3 regions of the Devosia sp. Root105 genome follow, and region 3 is predicted to be linked to each of the others. Evidence: predicted binding sites of a transcription regulator. Region 3 holds the regulator's gene; each other region holds the start of a gene.
What was found. Region 3 encodes LexA, which represses DNA repair genes until DNA is damaged. Its sites were predicted from a motif close to TGTTCNNNNTGTGTTCNG; they were not measured.
Positions count from the first base shown of each region.

Region 1: a site for LexA is predicted at 4,315-4,332, ahead of radA (DNA repair protein RadA). Genes of this name have one in related genera too.
Region 2: a site for LexA is predicted at 2,205-2,222, ahead of rmuC (DNA recombination protein RmuC). Genes of this name have one in related genera too.

Region 1 covers NZ_LMCR01000012.1:787,640-794,511, reverse strand. The annotation lists gene ASC68_RS12505 (SDR family NAD(P)-dependent oxidoreductase) at 1-271, opposite strand, end outside; gene purF (amidophosphoribosyltransferase) at 517-2,007, opposite strand; gene ASC68_RS12495 (CvpA family protein) at 2,100-2,750, opposite strand; gene radA (DNA repair protein RadA) at 2,875-4,263, opposite strand; gene ASC68_RS12485 (2'-5' RNA ligase family protein) at 4,577-5,191, opposite strand; gene ASC68_RS12480 (enolase C-terminal domain-like protein) at 5,394-6,608, shown strand; gene ASC68_RS12475 (hypothetical protein) at 6,789-6,872, opposite strand, start outside.
Region 2 covers NZ_LMCR01000019.1:609,829-616,700, reverse strand. The annotation lists gene ASC68_RS25455 (dienelactone hydrolase family protein) at 21-902, opposite strand; gene rmuC (DNA recombination protein RmuC) at 998-2,176, opposite strand; gene def (peptide deformylase) at 2,327-2,848, shown strand; gene fmt (methionyl-tRNA formyltransferase) at 2,992-3,912, shown strand; gene truA (tRNA pseudouridine(38-40) synthase TruA) at 3,929-4,666, shown strand; gene ASC68_RS25430 (hypothetical protein) at 4,674-5,279, opposite strand; gene ASC68_RS25425 (hypothetical protein) at 5,279-5,818, opposite strand; gene ASC68_RS25420 (hypothetical protein) at 5,815-6,360, opposite strand; gene dapE (succinyl-diaminopimelate desuccinylase) at 6,360-6,872, opposite strand, start outside.
Region 3 covers NZ_LMCR01000016.1:98,355-105,226, forward strand. The annotation lists gene ASC68_RS16480 (winged helix-turn-helix domain-containing protein) at 1-2,601, shown strand, start outside; gene lexA (transcriptional repressor LexA) at 2,751-3,473, shown strand; gene ASC68_RS16490 (2-dehydro-3-deoxygalactonokinase) at 3,744-4,649, shown strand; gene ASC68_RS16495 (2-dehydro-3-deoxy-6-phosphogalactonate aldolase) at 4,653-5,264, shown strand; gene ASC68_RS16500 (SMP-30/gluconolactonase/LRE family protein) at 5,261-6,133, shown strand; gene ASC68_RS16505 (beta-galactosidase) at 6,141-6,872, shown strand, end outside.

The DNA of each region.
Region 1 (6,872 bases), on a different contig from region 3:
CGACGAACCCGTCGAGGTGTCCCCAGCGCTCGAAGATCGCATGCCCGAGCCGGTCGATGCCGTCGAAATCGCTGAGGTCCATCGGCACCAGCGTGGTGCTGCCGCCGCTCTTCTGGATCTCGTCATCGAGTTCTTCCAGCCCACCGATGGTGCGCGCCACGGCAATCACATGCGCCCCGCGCCGCCCCGCTTCGAGCGCCGCCTGATAGCCGATGCCGCGCGATGCGCCGGTAACGAGGACGATCTTGCCGGCAAGCGAGTTGGTGGTCATGCGTGAGATTCCCTGGAGTTTCGGCCCGGGTTCTAGCGGGGGAGCTGAATGTGGGGAAGGGCAAAGGTGTCACAGCGATGGCCGGCAGGCCGGTGGCTGTGGACCCCCACCATTGATCCCTCCTCGCAAGGGGGAGGGAGACGACAGTCTCAATGTCAGTGTAGGGGGGCTCCCTCCCCCTTGCGGGGAGGGGACAGGGGTGGGGGTCAGCGCGCGCCGGGTTTCTGGATCATTCCAGAACCCCGTCAGCTCGCTTCCTTCATCAGCGACAGCGTCTTGGGATCGTTCTTGCTGCGGCCATTGAGGTCGGTGAGCTTGGTCGGATAGTCGCCGGTGAAATGGTGGTCGGTGAACTGCGGGCTGAGCGGGTTGCGCTTCACTCCGCCGACCGCGTCGTAGAGCCCGTCGATCGAGAGGAACGCCAGGGAATCCGCGCCGATGAACCGGCACATCGACTCGAGGTCGGGGTGCTGGTTGGCGAGCAGGTTCTCGGGATCCGGCGTGTCGATGCCGTAATAGTCGGAGTAAAAGATCATCGGCGAGGCGACGCGGATATGCACCTCGCGCGCGCCGGCTTCGCGGATCATCTGCACGATCTTCACCGAGGTGGTGCCGCGCACGATGGAATCATCGATCAGCACGACGCGCTTGCCTTCGATCTCGGCCCGGTTGGCCGAGTGCTTCAGCTTCACGCCAAAGGCGCGGATCGACTGGGTTGGCTCGATGAAGGTGCGGCCCACATAGTGGTTGCGGATGATGCCGAGCTCGAACGGGATGCCGCTTGCCTGCGCATAGCCGATCGCCGCTGGCGTGCCGCCATCGGGCACCGGCACCACGACGTCGGCTTCGACCGGCGCTTCCTTGGCGAGGTTGATGCCCATGCGCTTGCGCGCCGAATAGACCGGGCGGCCGGCGACGATCGAGTCCGGACGGGCGAAGTAGACATACTCGAACAGGCAGATGCGCTCGGGGCGGGGGGCGAACGGCTTCACCGAGTCGATGGTGATGGTGCCATCCGGCTGGGTCTCGCAGATCACCACTTCGCCGTTCTCGACATCGCGCACGAACTTGGCGCCGATAATGTCGAGCGCACAGGTCTCCGACGCAAAGATCGGCTTGCCGTCGAGGTCACCCAGCACCAGCGGGCGGATGCCGTTGGCATCGCGTGCGCCGATCAGCTTGGTGCGGGTCATCGCCACCAGCGCGAACGCGCCCTCGAGATGCATCAGGGCATCGATGAAGCGATCCGAGGAGGCGATTTTCTTGGAGCGGGCGATCAGGTGCAGCACCACCTCGGTGTCCGAGGTCGACTGGCAGATGGCGCCCTGTGAGATCAGTTGCTTCCTGAGCGTCAGGCCGTTGGTGAAGTTGCCGTTATGGGCGATGGCGATGCCACCGACTTCCAGCTCGGCGAACAGCGGCTGCACGTTACGCAGGATCGTCTCGCCGGTGGTCGAGTAGCGGACATGGCCCATGGCGAGATGGCCGGGCAGCCGTCCGACGGTCGCCGGGTCGGTGAAGTGATCGCCGACGAGGCCGAGCTGGCGTTCCGAATGGAACTGTTTGCCGTCGAAGCTGACGATGCCCGCCGCTTCCTGTCCGCGGTGTTGCAGCGCGTGCAGGCCGAGCGCGGTGAGGGTTGCGGCCTCGGGGTGGCCGAGGATGCCGAACACGCCGCACTCCTCGCGCAGCGTATCATGGTCCCATTCCGCGATCGGTTTGGCGTTCTGGGTCATCGGGCACCTCCAGGGTTCAGGTCGGGCCAAACAAGACGGGACCGCAGATGCGGCCCCGTTCACAAATATGCAATGCGCTCACCCGAATTTCATCAGGCGTTGGGCGCGGCCCCCTCGGCCGGCGGCTCCAGCGGCGCGTCGTTCTCGAGCTGGTCGGTGCCTTCTTCGTTGGGCACGTCGGCATCCGGCGTCGGCACGTCGTCAGGCGACGCATCCTCGCCCGTGCCGCCACCGGCGCCACGCTGCAGGATGTCGGTGACCTGCTTCTCGAGATCAGGCGGCAACAGCGCGATCAGGCTGTCGCCGAAATTGCGAAGGATCGGCAGCGAGCGCGACTCGGCCGCCCAGGAGGGCAGGTTCGAGGGCATCAGCCACAGCCCGAAGATCACCACGATCACCGCAATCAGCACGCCACGGGCGACGCCGAAGATGAACCCCAACGTGCGGTCGAGCGGCCCGACGCGGCTGTCGACAACGAAATCGGCGATCCGCATGGTGATCAGGTGGAGGATGATCAGCGCCACGATGAAGGTGCCGAGCACCGTCACGATGTCGGCCACGATCGGCTCGGCGATATAGCCGCGCGCGATCTCTTTGTGGTTGAAATAGGCATAGGCGGCAATCGCCGCGGAGCCCGCCCAGGTCGCTAACGACAGGATTTCACGCGTGAATCCACGGGCCGTAGCCAGGATCGCCGAAATCAGGACGAGAACGCCGATGCCGACGTCAAATGCAGTCAACATAGAGAAAATCCGCCCCTGGGACCCGCTTCAGGGTCCCGTGTAACCATTAATCGTGGCAAAGCCAAGCACGGAGGATGAGGTGCATGGCCGATGTTCACGGAAAGCAGAAGGCGTGGCCAAAGCGCTACTCTGCCGCCTGCCGCTGACCACGGGCCGCGATGCGTCCGATGAGCTCGGCGAGCTCGGCATACTCGCCCACGGCGATGCCGTTGGGCACGTCGCCCTTGCCCAGCCGACCGGTTACCGCGCCCAGGAAACCGAGCTTCTGCGCCTCGCGCAGGCGCTGCGCCGCATGGGCCACCGGGCGTACGCCGCCGGCCAGCGAGATCTCGCCGAAATAGACATTGGACGAGGGGAGCGGCGAGCCGGTCAGTGACGAGATCAGCGCCGCCGCCACCGCCAGGTCGGCCGCCGGCTCGTTGATTTTCAGCCCGCCCGCGACGTTGAGATAGATGTCGTTGGCGCCGATCCGCACCCCGCAGCGCGTCTCCAGCACCGCCAGTACCATCGACAGCCGCGACGAATCCCAGCCGATCACCGCGCGGCGCGGCGTGCCGAGCGGCGAGGGCGAGACCAGCGCCTGCACTTCGCACAGCATCGGGCGTGTGCCTTCCATGCCGGCGAACACGGCAGACCCCGCCGCGTCCTTGTCGCGCTGGTCGAGGAACAATGCCGAGGGGTTGGCCACTTCGCGCAGGCCCAGTGTCGACATCTCGAAGACGCCGATTTCGTCGGTGGCGCCATAGCGATTCTTCACGCCGCGCAGAATGCGGAAGGTGTGGCTGGAGTCGCCCTCGAAATACAGCACCGCGTCGACCAGGTGTTCGACGACGCGCGGCCCGGCAATCTGCCCATCCTTGGTGACGTGTCCGACCAGCACCACGGCGGCGCCGGATTTCTTGGCGAAGCGGGTCAGCGCCTGCGCCGAGGTGCGCACCTGGGTGACGGTGCCCGGGGCGCTCTCGACCCGATCGGTCCACAGCGTCTGGATCGAATCGATGATCACCAGGTCCGGCGGCGGGCCGTTCTGCAGCGTGGCGAGGATGATCTCGACATTGGTTTCAGACGCCAGCAGCACGGGACGATCGCCCAGCTCCAGCCGCTGCGCCCGGAGCCGGATCTGCGCCACCGCTTCTTCGCCGGAGACATAGACGATGCGCCGGCCGCGTTCGGCCAGCGCGGCCGCCGCCTGCAGCAACAGGGTGGATTTGCCGATGCCCGGATCGCCACCGATCAGCACCGCCGAGCCCATGACGAAGCCGCCGCCGGTCACCCGATCGAGCTCGCCGATGCCGGTCTCGACCCGCGCCGCCGTCTCGGTTTCACCGGCCAGCGGCAGCAGCTCGATCGGCCGGCCGCCGGCGATTGCCGATTTCGGCCCGGCGCCGACGCCCGAATCGACGATCTCCTCGACGATGGTGTTCCACTCGCCGCACGCCTCGCACCGCCCCTGCCACTTGGTGGTCAGGGCGCCACAGGCCTGGCAGACATAGGAGGTTTTGGTACGCGCCATGAGATGCCCCGGAGGAGTCGACGACAGGTAGCCGACTATGGGGGCAAAGGCAAGAACGAAGAGTGAACAACCAACGGCCGCAGTCACCGGTCTCGTCTCCCCTTTGCGGGGGAGAATTCCAAGGGGCCCATGGTGGGCCCGACCTTGCCATCTCACCGGCTGTCATCCCAGCGAAAGCTGGGACCCAACTCGCGGCTCGCGCCAGCTGATGGATGGGTCCCAGCTTTCGCTGGCATGACACGCGGTGGGAGCGGAGGCCCTGTGCCTCCCATCGGCGCCAACGAGGAGATGGGCTGGTGGAGCGTCCGTGCCTTCACCGCCGTGGCCACTCCCCGATCACCTCATACCGTCCCTGCCCATAAAAACTGCGGACCAGCGCGAACCCGTCCACCCGCAATGTCGGCGGCCGCTCCAGCACCACCTCGGGCGCGTGCACCCGGTCGTAGCAGAGCGTCAGGTGGAACGCCTCGCTGGCGGCCGAGCGCACCTCGAAGCCGCGCTCCAGCATGCCCCAGCGCAGCAGCCGGGCAAGCTCCACCAGCGGCGTGTCCGAACCCGGACGTAGCACCAATGGTGGCGAGCCCACCTTGCGGCGGAAGCTGGCGAGCCGGGTGAGGGCGATATCGAATGGCTGAAAGCCGATCGCCTCACCGGTCGCCATCGCCACCGCGAGGTCGCTGCCGCTCAGTTCCTGGTAGAAGCCGACGCCGACCAGCGAGATATGGAGCGTCGTTGCCGGCAACAGCGCCGCCGTGATGCCGTAGAGGCGCCGCTGCTCGTCGACGATCTCCTGCAATGCCGGGCGGATCCCGCCACCGACCAGCACGGCGAAGAAGACCGGGTCGCGCCCCTGCCGTGGCGGCACCCTGATCGACTTGAGTGGCCGCGTGTCCTCAGCGAACATCGACAGCTGTGGCAGATCGGTCATCTCATCGGTCCTCCGGCTTAGGGACACACAAGGAACCAGTGAGGCTGAGCGGGAGTCAAGAACAAAAAGAGAACAAATTGCACCGAAGCGGTGCGCTCGACCTTCGCCCAACTTGCCTCCGCCGCCGCCGGTTGCGAAGCTCACCTCCTCGCGACTCCGAACGGCCCGACCAGCGGCCGGAACAAGCAGACATAGGGAAGAGATGACCAAGATCACCGGGATCGAGACGATCCGCACGCGCGCCGACGGCACCTGGCTGTTCGTCAAGGTTCTGACCGACCAGCCCGGCCTCTACGGCATCGGATCGGCCTCCGACCACTACCGCGCCAAGGTGGTAGAGGCGGCGATCGAGAACGTCACGCCACTGCTGATCGGTCGCGATGTCAGCCGCATCGAGGACATCTGGCAGTCCGTCTATACCCAGAGCTACTGGCGCAACGAGGCCATCGGCAACACCGCCCAGGCCGGCATCGACATGGCGTTGTGGGATATTAAGGGCAAGGAAGCCGGCATGCCGGTCTACCAGTTGCTCGGCGGCAAGACCCGCAGCGCTGTCGCCGCTTACGCCCACGCCCAGGGCGACTCGCTCACCGAGCTCGAGGACGATGTCCGCCGCTACTGGGAGGAGGGCTACACGGTCATCCGCTGCCAGCTGGGCAATTACGGCGGCGGCGGTTTCCTCGATCGCGCCAATGCCCGCGGGCCGAAAGATCACTGGCCGCAGGACAAGGCCTTTGACGACGACGCCTACCTGCAGGCCATCCCCGAGATGTTCGCGCACCTGCGTGACAAGCTCGGCTGGGGACCGAAATTTACCCACGACGTGCACGAGCACCTGGCGCCGACCAATGCCGTGCAGCTGGCCAAGCTCCTCGAGCCCTATCGGCTCTACTTCCTCGAGGATCTGCTCTCGCCCGAACAGGTCGGCTGGTACCGCCAGGTGCGTCAGCAATGCGCCACGCCGCAGGCGATGGGCGAGCTGTTCGTCAACCCGCACGAATATCTGCCGCTGATCACCGAGCGGCTGGTCGATTTCGTCCGCGTCCGTATCTCGAAGGGCGGCGGCATCACCCAGGCGCGCAAGATCGCGACGCTGTGCGAATGGTTCGGCGTGCAGACCGCCTGGCAGGAAGGTGGCGACAACGACCCGGTGAACCAGATGGCGGCGATGCATGTCGATCTCGCCTCCACCGCCTTCGGCATCCAGGAGGAGAACCACTTCAAGCCCGAGGAGTACGAACTGTTCCCCGGCCACGCCGTGCTCGAGGGCGGCTACCTCTACGGCAACGAGCAGCCCGGGCTTGGCATCGATATCGACGTGAAGAAGGCCGAAGCGCTGCTCGATCCGGACAAGGCGGCGAAGTCGCACTACATGGCCGAAGACCGCCGCCGCGATGGCGGCATCGTCCGGCCGTAGCGAGGGCCGGCGGGCGGACTCGATTGAGGGAGGCGGACCATCGAAAGCCCCAATGACTGGCAGGCCGACCTGGCTCATTTGGCCGAAGGGATCGTCACCCGGCATCGACAGCCGTTTCATCTCATCTCGCAGGCGGCGTTCGAGGCGAAGGTGGCCGAGCTGTCTGCTCGGCTGCCCTCGCTATCCGATGCCGCGGCGGTCGTTGCCTTGCGCGGCATCGCGGCCAGCATCGGGGACGGCCACACCTTCGTCGCCGCGCCGCCT
Region 2 (6,872 bases), on a different contig from region 3:
CCCGCGCTCTCCGGCTGCGCTCAGGCGAGCACCTCGCGGAACAGCCCGATCGTTCGCGACCAGGCCAGGTCGGACGCTTCCTTGCTGTAGCGCGCGGCCGAGGTGTCGTTGTTGAAGGCGTGGTTGGCGCCCTCGTAGATGAAGATCTGGTGGTCGATCCCGGCGGCCTTCAGCGCTGCCTCGAAGGCGGGGATGCCGGCGTTGATCCGCTCATCGAGCCCGCCATAGTGCGCCATCACCTTGGCCTTGATGTTGGGCACCGCCGCGGCATCCGGCTGCCCGCCATAGTAGGGCACCGCCGCGAGGAGGTCGGGCGCCACTGTCGCGAGGTTATTGACCGTCCCGCCGCCCCAGCAGAAGCCCATGGCGCCGACCTTGCCGTTGACCTTCGCATGGGTCTTCAGCCAGGCGATGGTAGCGACACCATTGGCCGCCACGTCTGCCGCCGGCAACTGCTGGAACATCGGCCGCGCCGCCTCCTCGTCGGCGGGCGTGCCGCCGAGGTCGGAGAGGAAGTCGGGCGCCAGCGCCACGAAGCCCTCGAGCGCCACGCGCCGCGCCACGTCCCTGGTGTGCGCATTGAGCCCGCGATTCTCGTGCACCACGATCACCGCTCCGAACGGTCCGCCCTCGGCAGGGTAGGCGAGGTAGCCGCGCATCTCGCCTTTCGCGCCCGGATAGGTCACGTCCTCGGCAACCAGCCGCGCATCGTCCTCCGGCACCAGACCCTGCGCCTTGGCGTTTGATGCCATCAGCGCCGCTGCCACCGTCGCCGCGCTCATCGAGCCTGCGAGCTTAGCGAGATTGTCCATGAACTTACGGCGGTCGAGGCTCAGGTGGGTGTAGTCGTCGAAGAGATTGATCATCTCCTGCGAGATCTGGGGTGTATCCCTCTCGTCCATTTCGCCGTCCTCCTGCGTTTTGACGCGGGGGAGGCTAAGGCGTGCAACCGGACTTGGGGATGACGCTCGCACGCTTGTGAGGCGATGTGAGCAGGCTATTCGCCGGCGAGCCGCTGCGGCTCCGGCCGGGCTTCATCGAACTCCATCGCCTCGATCCGCTCGCCGCGCTTCACGATCTTTGAGGACGAGGTGACGATGTCGCCGATATCCCCGGCGGCCTGGGTGAAGTGGGTCTGGAGCTTGCGCACCCGCTCGTCCAGCCGGCCGACATCGGTCAATAGCGCCCGCACCTCGGTCTGGATGCGATAGGCCTCTTCGCGCATCTTCACGTCGCGCAGCAGCGCCTGCACCACCTGGATGGACAGCATCAGGATTGACGGCGAAACGATGACGATGCGCGCCTTCAGCGCACGCTGCACCACATCCTCGAAATGTTCGTGCAGGTCCGCAAAGATCGATTCCGACGGCACGAACAGGAAGGCCGTGTCAGCGGTCTCCCCGGCGATCAGGTATTTTTCCGAGATCGCCTTGATATGGACGCCCATGTCGTTGCGGAACCGGCTGGCCGCGAAACGCGGGTCCTCGCCGTCACCGGCACCTGAAAAGCCCTGCCAGCTCTCCAGCGGGAACTTGGCGTCGATCACCAGCGACGGCGCCCCGTTCGGCATATAGACCAGCGCATCGGGGCGGCTGCCGTTCGACAGCGTCGCCTGGAACGCATAGGCGTTCTGCGCCAGCCCATCGCCGATGATCGCTTCCATCCGGCCCTGGCCGAACGCGCCGCGCGTCTGCTTGTTGGCGAGGATCGACTGCAGCGACACCACATTCTGGCTGAGCTGGGTGATGTTGGATTGCGCCCGGTCGATCACCGCCAGCCGTTCCTGGAGCTTCGCCAAGCTCTCGTTGGTCTTGACGTTGCTCTCCTGCATGACCGCGCCGATGCGCTGGCCCTGGCTGTCGAGCCGTTCGTTCACCAGCCGTGCCAGGTCGGAGGTGCGCGAGCCAAAAATCTCGCTCATCGTCTGCATCCGGCCGGTCATCTCCGACTGCACGCGAACCATGTCGGCGATGTAGCGTTCGGTCTCCTGCGCCTTGAGCTGCGCCGCGGCTGCCTCTTCGGCGCGCTGCTCTGCCTCTTCCGCCCGGGCGCGCGACTGGCGCACCACTACGACGAGCAGCGCCACCAAGAGGGCCGCGACGACTCCCACAGCCGCATAGGCGGCGATCTCAAGCGTGACGGGGAAGTCGGCGATGACGAAAAGCACTCGATCCATCGCCTCAGCTTACACGATTCGACGCCGTTGTTCCTGCATTGTTCTTCGGCGCCGCAATTGGCGTAAACAGAGCGTAAACCGGCTGGCCGTTGACCGGCGCCGGGGAAATACCATATTCAGCGGCAACCCCCGATGAAGGACTGAACGTTCATGGCCAAGCGCCCCATCCTGATCCTGCCCGACGAGCGCCTGCGCGCCATTGCAGAGCCGATCGAGAAGATCGACGATGGCATCAAGCAGCTCGCCAAGGACATGCTCGAGACCATGTACGACGCGCCGGGCATTGGCCTCGCCGCGCCGCAGATCGGCGAGCTGAAACGTATCGTCGTCATGGACCTCGCCAAGGAAGACGAGCCGGCCGCGCCGCTGGTCATGATCAACCCCGAGATTCTCAAATACTCCGACGAGACCGTCACCACCGAGGAAGGCTGCCTCTCCATCCCCGAGCTCTACTATGATGTCGAGCGTCCGGCTGAGGTCACCGTCCGCTACACCGATCTCGACGGCAAGGAAGTGGAGCTCGACGCCAAGGATCGCCTGGCGGTCTGCGTCCAGCACGAGCTCGATCACCTCGATGGCGTGCTCTACATCGACTATCTGAGCCGGCTGAAGCGCGACCGCGTGCTGAAGAAGTTCCAGAAGGCCGAGCGCCTCGCCAAGAAGGCGGGCTGAGCTCGGACTCTCGGTGGTCCTCCCCTGCGTAGCGGGGGAGGCGGATGAAGGCCTCAGGCCTTCACCGCGTGGGGACCAGCGAAGCTGGTGGAGGGGGCGACCACCAACATCGGCGCCTCCCGAAATCCCGACTGAGAGGTCGTATGAAAATCATCTTCATGGGCACGCCGGAATTCGCCGTGCCCACCCTCACCGAGATCGTCTCGACCGGCCACGAGGTGGTCGCCGTCTATACGCGTGCGCCAAAACCCGCCGGCCGCGGCCAGGCTGAGCGTAAGTCGCCGGTGCATGAGGCGGCCGAGGGCTTCGGCATCCCGGTGTTCACCCCGCGCTCGCTGAAGCAGGCGCCCGAGCAGGAGGTGTTTGCCTCGCTCGATGCTGATGTGGGGGTGGTCGTCGCCTATGGCCTGATCCTGCCCAAGCCAATCCTCGAGGCCCCGCGGCTCGGCTGCCTCAACCTCCATGGCTCGCTGCTGCCGCGCTGGCGCGGCGCCGCGCCGATCCAGCGGGCGGTCATGGCGGGCGACGCGCGCACCGGCATCATGGTGATGCAGATGGACGAGGGCCTCGATACCGGCGCCGTCGGCCTGATCGAGGAAATGCCCATCGGTCCCGACATGACCTCGGGCGAGCTGCACGACCGGATGATGCTGGTCGGCGCCGACCTGATGGGCCGGGCGCTCGCCGCGCTCGACCGTGGCAGCCTGCATTTCACCCCACAGCCGGAAGCGGGCGTTACCTACGCCAGTAAGATCGACAAGGCCGAGGCCCGCATCGATTGGACGAAGCCCGCGAGCGAGGTGCACAACCTGATCCGCGGCCTCTCGCCATTCCCCGGCGCCTGGTTCGAGCTGAGCCTTAACGGCACGCCCACCCGCATCAAGGCGCTGCGCTCGACGCTGGTCGCCGCAGAGGGCGCCCCGGGCACCATCCTTCCCGACCTCACCATCGCCTGCGGCGCCGGCGCCGTCCGCCTCACCATGGTGCAGCGCGAAGGTAAGGGCGCCATGGACGCCGCGACGTTCCTGCGTGGGGCAGGGGCGTTGCCGGAGCGGGCATCGTGAGGGGGCCTTTCTAGCGATGCCCCGCTACCGTCTCTCGATCGAATACGACGGCCGCCCCTTCTGCGGCTGGCAGCGGCAGGCGGGCGATCTCTCCGTGCAGCAGCTGCTCGAGGAGGCGATCGAGCGCTTTTCCGGTGAAAGCGTCGTCACCCAGGCCGCCGGTCGCACCGATGCGGGCGTGCATGCCCTCGGCCAGGTGGTGCATTTCGACCTCGAGCGCGACTGGGATCCATTCAAGGTGCGCGAGGCGCTGAACTATCACACCAAGCCGCACCCGGTGGCCATTCTCACTGCCGATCGCGTCGATGAAAGCTTCGAGGCCCGCTTCTCGGCCATCGCCCGGCACTACGAATACCGCATCCTCAACCGACGTGCCCGGCCCGGCCTCGATGCTGGCCGCGTCTGGCACGTGCCGGTGCCTCTCGATGCCGATGCGATGCACAGGGCGGCGCAGCTGATCCTCGGCAAGCACGACTTCACCACCTTCCGCGCCGCCGAGTGCCAGGCCAAGTCGCCCGATCGCACTCTCGACATCTTCACCGTGTCGCGGCAGGCCGAGATGATCATCGTCACCGCCAAGGCGCGGAGCTTCCTCCATTCGCAGGTGCGCTCGATGGTCGGCTCACTGAAGCTGGTGGGCGACGGCAAATGGCGCCCAAGCGATTTCCGCGCTGCCCTCGATGCGCGCGATCGCGCCCGCTGCGGCCCGCTCGCCCCGCCCGACGGGCTCTACCTCACCAAGGTGGATTACTGACAGCGCTTCAGGGGGCCGTAGCCGCTCCAGCGCCGGCCGTCAGTTCGGCCAACTGCTCCGGCGACAGCGGGAACACCGCGCTCACCACGAACAGTGCAATCACGCCGCTGATCAGTTGCACCACGAGGAATGAGGCGATCTGCCAGGGCGTCAGCGTCAGGATCAGCCGGGCGATGTTGATCATGATGATGATGATCACGATGCCCGTGGCGATGAACATCAGCTCGCCGCCGGCGCCCACCAGTCCGAGCAGCGTCGTGGCGATGGTCAGGAAAAAGGTCGCCCAGTTGTCGACCACGATGTAGGGCACCAAGGCATCGGGCCGCTTCAACTGGCGCAGCACCAGGGCCGCCGCGCCGATCTGCAGCGCCAGCACGATGATCACCGTGGCAATGGCCCGGAACGCCGTACCGCTCGTTCCGGGCACGCCCAGCACCAGCGGCACCGCGGTGTTGAGCAGCGCCACCACCAGGAAGGCGATGAAGCTGCCGACCAGCCCGCGATCGGAGAAGTCGAAATAGCCGTTGGCCCGGCGGTCACCGATGACCAGCGCCACAACGCCGCGGGCGGCCGAGGCCACCTCGTTCCAGATATCGTTGCTGCGTTCAGGCACTAGCCGACCCCGTTCAGTCCGGTGGTCAGCATGTAGAGCCCGACTCGGGTGGCGACAAGCGCGACAATCGAAAGAATGGCAAACGCGGCGGAAATGCCGATCCCGAGTTTGCCGACCTCGCGCGCCACCCGGAACAGCATAAAGCCGATGACCCCGAGCGTCGCCGTGAGAATGTTCGATCCGCCGAGATAGGCCAGCGGCAGCGACACCCCGAGGACGAACGCCACGGCGTAGGTGGCGGGCACCGCCATCGCTACTCCAGGCGTACGAAACACCCGCGCCGTCACTGCGATCACCACCCATATGACGCCGAGCTGCAGGGCATTGGCGACAAGGCTGAGGACGACCGTCGCCCAGCCGGGAAAGCCGCTGAGCGAACTCTCGATGAGGATCAGCGCCAGCACCACGGCAAAGAAACAGCCGGTGGCGTTGATGAGGCCGAGACCGGTGAGGTTGAATTTCTGCGCCGCGCCCGGGCGCGCCGTCAACAGGTCGAGCCAGCCGACAATGGCGCGCCACAGCTCGCCGAAGGCGTTCACGGCGCCGCCATCATCGCCTGCCCGGTCGGCAGCATCAGGAAGATGAAGCTCGCAGCGAACGAGGCGACGGCCACCAGCGCACCGAGCAGGATCGCGCCGGCCCAGCCCATGCCGAACAGGCTCTTTGCCGCCCGCGCCACGAAGTAGCCGAGGATACCGATCATCGCCGTGCCGGCGCTGATGCCGAACGCCCCGATGATGAGGCCGACCAGTTGGCTCAGCGCCAGCACCAGCGCCAGGAACAGGAAGAAGCCGGGCAGCTGTTCCTGCTTGCCCAGCAGCAATCCGGCCGCGCCGACCACGACGAACGGCACCGCCGTCATCACCAGCGCCAGCAGGGCGAAATCGACGACCGCCCGCAGTGCCTCCGGCAACGCGCCTGCGAATGGCACCACCAGCAGCACCACCTGCAGCAACGCCATCACCACGATGCCGGCGACGGCATGCGTCCAGCTCGCCGTCGCCGGGCTGTCGGTGGCCGGCGCCCGGCCGAACGCCGTCTGCGTTGCGGTGCCCACGGCGCTGAGAAAGCCGTTCGCCATCACTCGCCCCCCAGATAGTCACGGATGAACTGGGCGTAGAGCGCCGTCAGCTCCTCGACATCGGCGACTCGCACATTCTCGTCCACCTTGTGCATGGTCGGGCCGGGCAGCCCGAACTCCACCACCGGGCAGTATTCCGCGATGAACCGCGCGTCCGACGTACCGCCGCCGGTCGACAGTTCCGGCGGGATGCCGGTGCGTCGCGCGATGGTCTCGACCAGCGTTTCGACGCCCCCACCGAGCGGCGACAGGAATGAGCGGGAAGGACGGCCGACCACGGTGAACTCGGCGCTGCATTCGCGCAAATCCTGGCTCCCGATCACCTCTTCGATCGCCGCGATCAGGCTCTCCGGCGTCCAGCGGTCGTTGTAGCGCACGTTGAAACGCAGCAGCACCGAGGCCGGGATGACATTGGTGGTCTCGTTGCCGACATCGGCCGAGGTGAATTCGAGGTTCGAGGGCGGAAAATGCTCGGTGCCGTCATCGAGCTTGCCGGTCAGCGCCCCGATCAG
Region 3 (6,872 bases):
CGACCCGGCGCCCTCGTCACCAAGGAGGAGCTGGTCCGGGTGGCGTGGCCCGAGACCTTCGTCGAGGAGGTGAACCTGCGCGTGCACCTCGCCGCCATTCGACGTGCGCTGCACGATTCCTCCACCAGGCCGGTTTACATCGCCAACGTTTCGGGCCGCGGCTATCGCTTTATCGCGCCGGTCGGCGGCAGAACGCCGGTTGCTCGCGCTGCCGACGGCCCACCCGCAACACTGCCAGGTAGCCTGGTCCAGTTGATCGGCCGTGACGAGGCGCTGCGCGCCGTTGCCGACATGGTCACGGCGCGCCGGCTGGTGAGCGTCGTGGGCCCGGGCGGCATCGGCAAGAGTTCGCTCGCTGCCGTGGCGGCGCAGCGGCTGGCCGGTCGCTTCGCCGACGGGGGCGCCTATGTCGACCTCTCCACGCTGACCGGCGGGCGCAGGGTCGAGCCGGAGTTGCTGCGGGCGCTCGCAGCGGGCAGCGGGGACCGGCCGGTGGATGTTCACAAACTGCTGCTGATCGACAGCTGTGACGCGCTGATCGAGGACGCCGCCATCGCGATCGAAGCCGTGCTGCGCCTGCTGCCGCGCCTCCACGTCCTCGCCACCAGCAGCGAGCCGCTGCGAGCTGCCGGAGAGCACGTCTATCGCCTGGCGCCGCTCGACCTGCCGGAACGCGACGATATCGGGCTGGACGAGGCCATGACCCACGCCGCGGTGCGCATGCTGATCGAGCGCGTCCAGGCCGGCAACGAAACCCTGCGCGGCAGCGACCGCGACGTCCGGCACCTCGTGGCCATCAGCCGCAAACTCGACGGCTTGCCGCTCGCCATCGATATGGCCGCCGCTCGTATCCAGGTGTTCGGGCTGCAGGAAGTGCGCACCCAACTCGAGCGCGGTATCGAGTTTCTGTCCGATGGCCGCCGCACCGTTGCGCCGCGCCACCGTTCGATGCGCGGGCTCTATGAGCTCAACCATGGCGCGCTCTCCGGCGACGAACGCATCGTGCTGCGGCGGCTGTCGATCTTCGCCGGCGCGTTCGACCTGGCTGATGCCTCTGCCGTGACCACCGACGGCGACCTCGATGATCGGCGCGTCATCGCCGCGCTGGGCGGCCTCGTGGCAAAGTCGCAGGTGCTCACCGCTCGGGGTGGACATGCAGTGCGATACCGTCTCTCCCGCCCCTTGCGCGCCTACGCCGCCGAACGGCTCGCCGCGTCAGAGGATTTGCCTCGGACGGCACGGCGTCATGCCGACCTCGCCCTGTCGCATGTCATCAATGCCCTCGAGGCGTGGCAGAAGCTGTCACGTGCCGAGTGGCTGGAACGGCATGGCGACCTGGTCGAGGAGGTCCGCGAGGCACTCGACCGGTGCCTTTCGCCGCATGGCGACCTGGACGCCGGCGCCCTCCTCGCGGCCCATGCGAGCCCCCTGCTGCTGCGGGGTGGCCACTATGACGAGATGCGTAGCCGCGCCGTGACAGCTCTACGGGCCGGAGCGCTTCTGCCAGCCAAACTGCGGTTCCGGCTGCATCTGCAACTGGCGACGCTGACGGAAGATCGCGCCGGTCCGCTGCGCATCGAAGGCCGGCACTTGCTCGAGGCGGCCCGCCTTGGCCGCACCATGGCCGCCGCATGGGCCGATGCGGAACTTCTGCTGGTCCGCTCGGCCCTGGCGCTGCGCACCGGTCACCTCCAGCGCTCCGCCGGGCTGTCGCAGGCGGCTCTTGCCAATGCCCGCGCTGCCGGACGTCGCGATCTGGCGCAAACCGCGGACCGGTTGCAGGCTGAGGCGCTGCACTATGCCGGCGACCATGCCGCCTCGGCCCGCCTCGCCAACGCCATGATCGCTGGCCCCGACTGGCAATTGCCGGCGCCGCTCGCCATTCTGACCTCCCCGCCGAGGGGCGCCCTGCGCGTCCTGGAGGCGCGCCGGCTGTGGCTGCTGGGCAAGCCCGACCAATCCCGCCACCTGCTGTTCGAGGCGCTGAACTTCGCGGCCGAGCAAGGTCCCTGGGCCCTCTGCGAAGCGATTGGCCTGGGCGCCTGCCCTTTGCTGCTGTGGTACGGCGAGGATGACCGAGCCGTTGGCTACATCACGCAACTGGAGCGCGCGGCCGAGCATGCCGGGCTGCCGCTCTGGACCTCATGGGCCGATCTCTACCGCAAGGTGATGATCCACATCGCCGTCCGCGAAGGCCGTCGCAGCGAAAGCGCCATCCTGTTGCAGCCGGCGAGCTTCCTGCAGGCCGAGACCTGGGTGACGCTCACCGGCTCGCTGCGCGGGCTGAAGCTCTCCCCCGAACACAGCAGCGGCTGGTGCCGACCCGAGATCCTGCGGGCCTTCGCCCTCGCGAGGGTCGCCGATGGCGATATCGAGGCCGGCACGCGGCTGCTGCGGGAGGCCATCGATCTCGCTCGAACCCAGGGAGCGCTCGCCTGGGAACTGAGGGCCACGATGAGCCTCGCACGCCTGTGGTCGAGGGACCGGCGGACTGCCGCCTACGAGCTCCTTGCCGGCACTCACCACGCCTTCACCGAAGGCAAGGCTACCTCGGACCTCCTTGCCGCCACGGCCCTCCTCCGCCGCCTCGCCAATGGGTGACAGCAGCGGCGTTCCTGGACCCGACACCTGCTCATTCCGCTCGCTGCGCCCCCAATCGTAACGCAATATTCACCGCTCGATTGCAGAACATAACTGGAACACGTATAACACGTTCAGTCTTTGTTCCGATTCTGCTCACGGAGCCGCCCATGCTTACGCGCAAGCAACACGAACTGCTGATGTTCATCCACGAGCGGATGAAAGAGTCCGGCATCCCACCCTCGTTCGACGAGATGAAGGACGCGCTCGACCTGAGGAGCAAGTCCGGCATCCATCGGTTGATCACCGCGCTGGAAGAGCGTGGCTTCATCCGGCGCCTGCCCAACCGGGCCCGCGCGCTCGAGGTGATCAAGCTGCCGGATTCGATGAACCCCTCGCTCGGTGGTCGCAAGGCCCGCTTCGAGCCCTCGGTCATCGAGGGTAACCTCGGCAAGGTGTCGGCGCCTCCGGCCCGCCCCTCGGCACCGGTGGTCAATGCCGACTCCTATCGGGCGGTGACGATCCCGGTAATGGGCCGCATCGCGGCAGGCACGCCGATCGAAGCGATCCAGACCCACAGCCACTCCATCATGGTGCCGCCTGAAATGCTGGGGCCTGGTGAGCACTATGCACTGGAAGTCCGCGGCGATTCGATGATCGACGCCGGCATCTTCGATGGCGACACCGTGCTGATCAAGAAGCAGGACGCGGCCTCGACCGGCGAGATCGTGGTCGCCCTCGTCGATGACGAGGAAGCGACGCTGAAGCGGCTTCGCCGCCGCGGCAACTCCGTTGCGCTCGAAGCGGCCAACCCGGCCTACGAGACCCGCATCTTCCCGCCTGACCGGGTGAAGGTGCAGGGCCGGCTGGTTGGCCTCTTGCGCAAATACTGACCTCCAGACCCACCGCCAATCGGGTCCTTGGGCCGGCAGCCTTGCCGGCCCTTTTTCTTATGAAACCGAACCTCCCCGCCGATATTTGCACTAGGGCCGGGCCGGCAAAGACGTTACGGTCCGCGCCGCCAAGGGAGGCTTCAGGCATCCTCGGGCAGCGCCTCCATGCAAATGGCCGTCGCGATCGTACCAGGAGAGTGGACAACCTTCCCGATCGCGCTTTAGCGGCATGGCGGTGCGCAGCAAACGTGCAGCGCCAGGGAGAAGGTTTTGGCAGCAGAGGTCGAATGGGTCGCCGTTGATTGGGGCACTTCCAATCTGCGCGCATGGGGCATCGACGCCGCCGGCGAGATCGCCTTCGCGCGCTCGTCGCCGGATGGCATGGGTCGCCTCAGCCGCGAACAATACCCCGATGTGCTGACCTCGCTGCTCAGCGGTGTCGCCGAGGATGTCGAAGACGTGCTGATCTGCGGCATGGCCGGCGCCCGCCAGGGCTGGATCGAGGCCCCCTATCTCGACGCGCCGGCCGAGCTTGGTCGCCTCGTTCAAGGCGCGGTGGCGCCCGACATGCCCGGTCCGCTCAACCCCCGCATTCTTCCCGGCGTCTGCCTGCGTGATGTCGGCGCCGAGGACGTGATGCGCGGCGAGGAAACCCAGTTGCTGGGCCTGTCATCGTTGCTCCCGGGCTTCTCCGGTCTGGCGGTGATGCCCGGCACCCACAGCAAATGGGCGCTCCTCTCTGGCACCAGGCTCGAGCGCTTCTCGAGCGCCATGACCGGCGAGATCTTCGAACTGCTGCGCACCCACTCGGTGCTGCGTCACTCGCTGGGTGGCGAACTCGAAGGCGAAGATCGGGAGCGCGGCTTCGAAGCAGGCCTCGATCAGGGGCTGGAACGTCCCGAACGGCTGACTGCCACGCTGTTCAAGGTTCGCGCCGGTTCGCTCCTCTCGGGACGCAGCGCACCATGGTGCGCCGGTTTCCTGTCGGGTCTGCTCATCGGCGCTGAAATCGGCGGCCAGCGCGATTGGATCGGCGCAGCCGAGATCCCCTTGGTCGGCAGCGTCGGCCTTTGCGGGCTCTACCAGATGGCCTTCGCCCGGCTGGGCGCCAGCACCCGCATCATCGACGCCACCGACGCCACCCTCGCTGGCCTCAAGGCTGCAAGACAGGCATAGACCATGACCCACCGACACATCATCGCGATCCTTCGCGGCATCACCCCTCCTGAAACCCTCGAAGTCTGCGACGCCCTGGTGCTCGCCGGCATCACCATGATCGAGGTGCCGCTGAACTCGCCGGAGGCGCTGCGCTCCATCGAGGATGCCGCCAAGGTGTTCGAGGGCCGGGCGCTGATCGGCGCCGGCACCGTGCTGAGCCGCGCCGACGTCGATGCCGTTGCTGATGCCGGCGGCCAGTTCGTCGTCTCCCCCGACACCAATCCCTCGGTGATCGGCGCCACCATCGAGCGCGGCATGACCTCGTATCCGGGCGTCTTCTCGCCCACCGACGCCTTCACCGCCATCCGCTCGGGCGCCACGGGCCTCAAGTTCTTTCCGGCCGAAGTGCTGGGCCCCAAGGGCATCAAGGCGATGAAGGCCGTACTGCCATCCGACATTCCGCTTTACGCCGTCGGGGGCGCCAATCCCGATAATTTCACCGAGTACTTCGCCGCCGGCTGCGCCGGCTTCGGTCTCGGCACCTACATTTTCAAGCCCGGCATGTCCGCCGCGGATGTGGCATTGCGCGCCACCGCGGCCGTCGCTGCCTATGACCAGGGAAAACCGCGATGAACACCAAGGCCGAGCTCTTTGTCGATAGCCGCTGCGAGCTGGGCGAAGGCCCGTTCTGGCACCCGCTGCTCGAGCGCCTGTTCTGGTTCGATATCCTCAACCAGACCATGCTGAGCGCCGGAACCGATGGCCACATCGTCGACCGCATCACCTTCAAGGACACCGTCAGCGCCGGCGCGGTGATCGACAAGCAGAGCCTTGCAATCGCCCAGTCGGGCGCCCTGCTCCGCTACGACTTCCTGACCGACACGACCTCGGTGATCGCCGAGATCGACGGCGACGTTCCGACCAACCGCACCAATGACAGCCGCGTCGACCGCACCGGTGGCTTCTGGATCGGCACCATGGGCCGCAAAGCCGAAGCGGGTGTCGGCGGCGTCTACCAGTACCGTGCCGGGCAGACCACCAAGGTGATCGAGAACATCCGCATCCCCAACTCGATCTGCTTTTCGCCCGACGGCCGCACCGCCTACTTCACGGACGCCGGCAAGATGATCGTCAAATGCGCCACCGACCCGGAGACCGGCCTGCCGGCCGGGCCGTGGGAAGACTTCTTCACCATGGACGGCCCTGGCGGCGCCGATGGCTCGGTGGTCGACTCCGAGGGCTATCTGTGGAATGCCCGCTGGGGCGGCGGCAAGGTCATCCGCATCTCGCCCGACGGCAAGCTCGACAAGGTGGTCGAGGTGCCCGGCGTCAGCCAGGTGAGCTGCCCGGCCTTTGGCGGCAGCGACCTCAAGACCCTCTACATCACCACGGCGCGCGAACACATGACGCCCGCAGAGATCGAACGCGAGCCGCATGCGGGCAGCGTTTTCGCCGTGGCGCTCGACGTGCCCGGCATCGCCGAACCCTTCCTCAAGCTCTGAGTTTCACGTGTCTTTTCCCGCTGTCGGCGTCTGCTACTACCCCGAACACTGGCCCGTCGAATGGTGGGAGGATGACGCGCGCCGCATGGCGGAAATCGGCATCCAGTATGTCCGCATCGGCGAGTTCGCCTGGTCGCGGCTCGAGCCCAGGCCGAACGAGATGGACTTCGGCTGGCTGGTGGCTGCCATGGATGTGCTCGGCAAGCATGGCCTGAAGGTCATCGTCGGCACGCCCACGGCCACGCCGCCGCGCTGGCTGCTCGACAAGATGCCCGACATGCTGGCGGTCGACCGTGATGGCCGGCCGCGCGGCTTTGGTTCGCGGCGACACTACGACTTCTCGCATCTGGGCTATCGGCGTGAATGCGCCCGCATTACCCGGCTGCTGATCGACCAGGTCGGCCAGCACCAGGCGCTCGCCGGCTGGCAGACCGACAACGAGTATGGCTGCCACGACACCGTGCACTCCTACTCCAAAGCCGCCGCGCTTGGTTTCCGGCTCTGGCTGAAAGACAAGTACAAGTCCATCGATGCGCTGAACACCGCCTGGGGCAACGTGTTCTGGTCGATGGAGTACAACAACTTCGAGCAAATCGACCCGCCGAACCTGACGGTGACCGAGGCCGCGCCGGCAGCCTGTCTCGATTTCCGCCGCTACTCCTCCGCGCAGGTCGCTGCGTTCAACAAGACGCAGTACGACCTGATGAAGGCCGCACGTCCAGATCTGCCGGTGATCCAC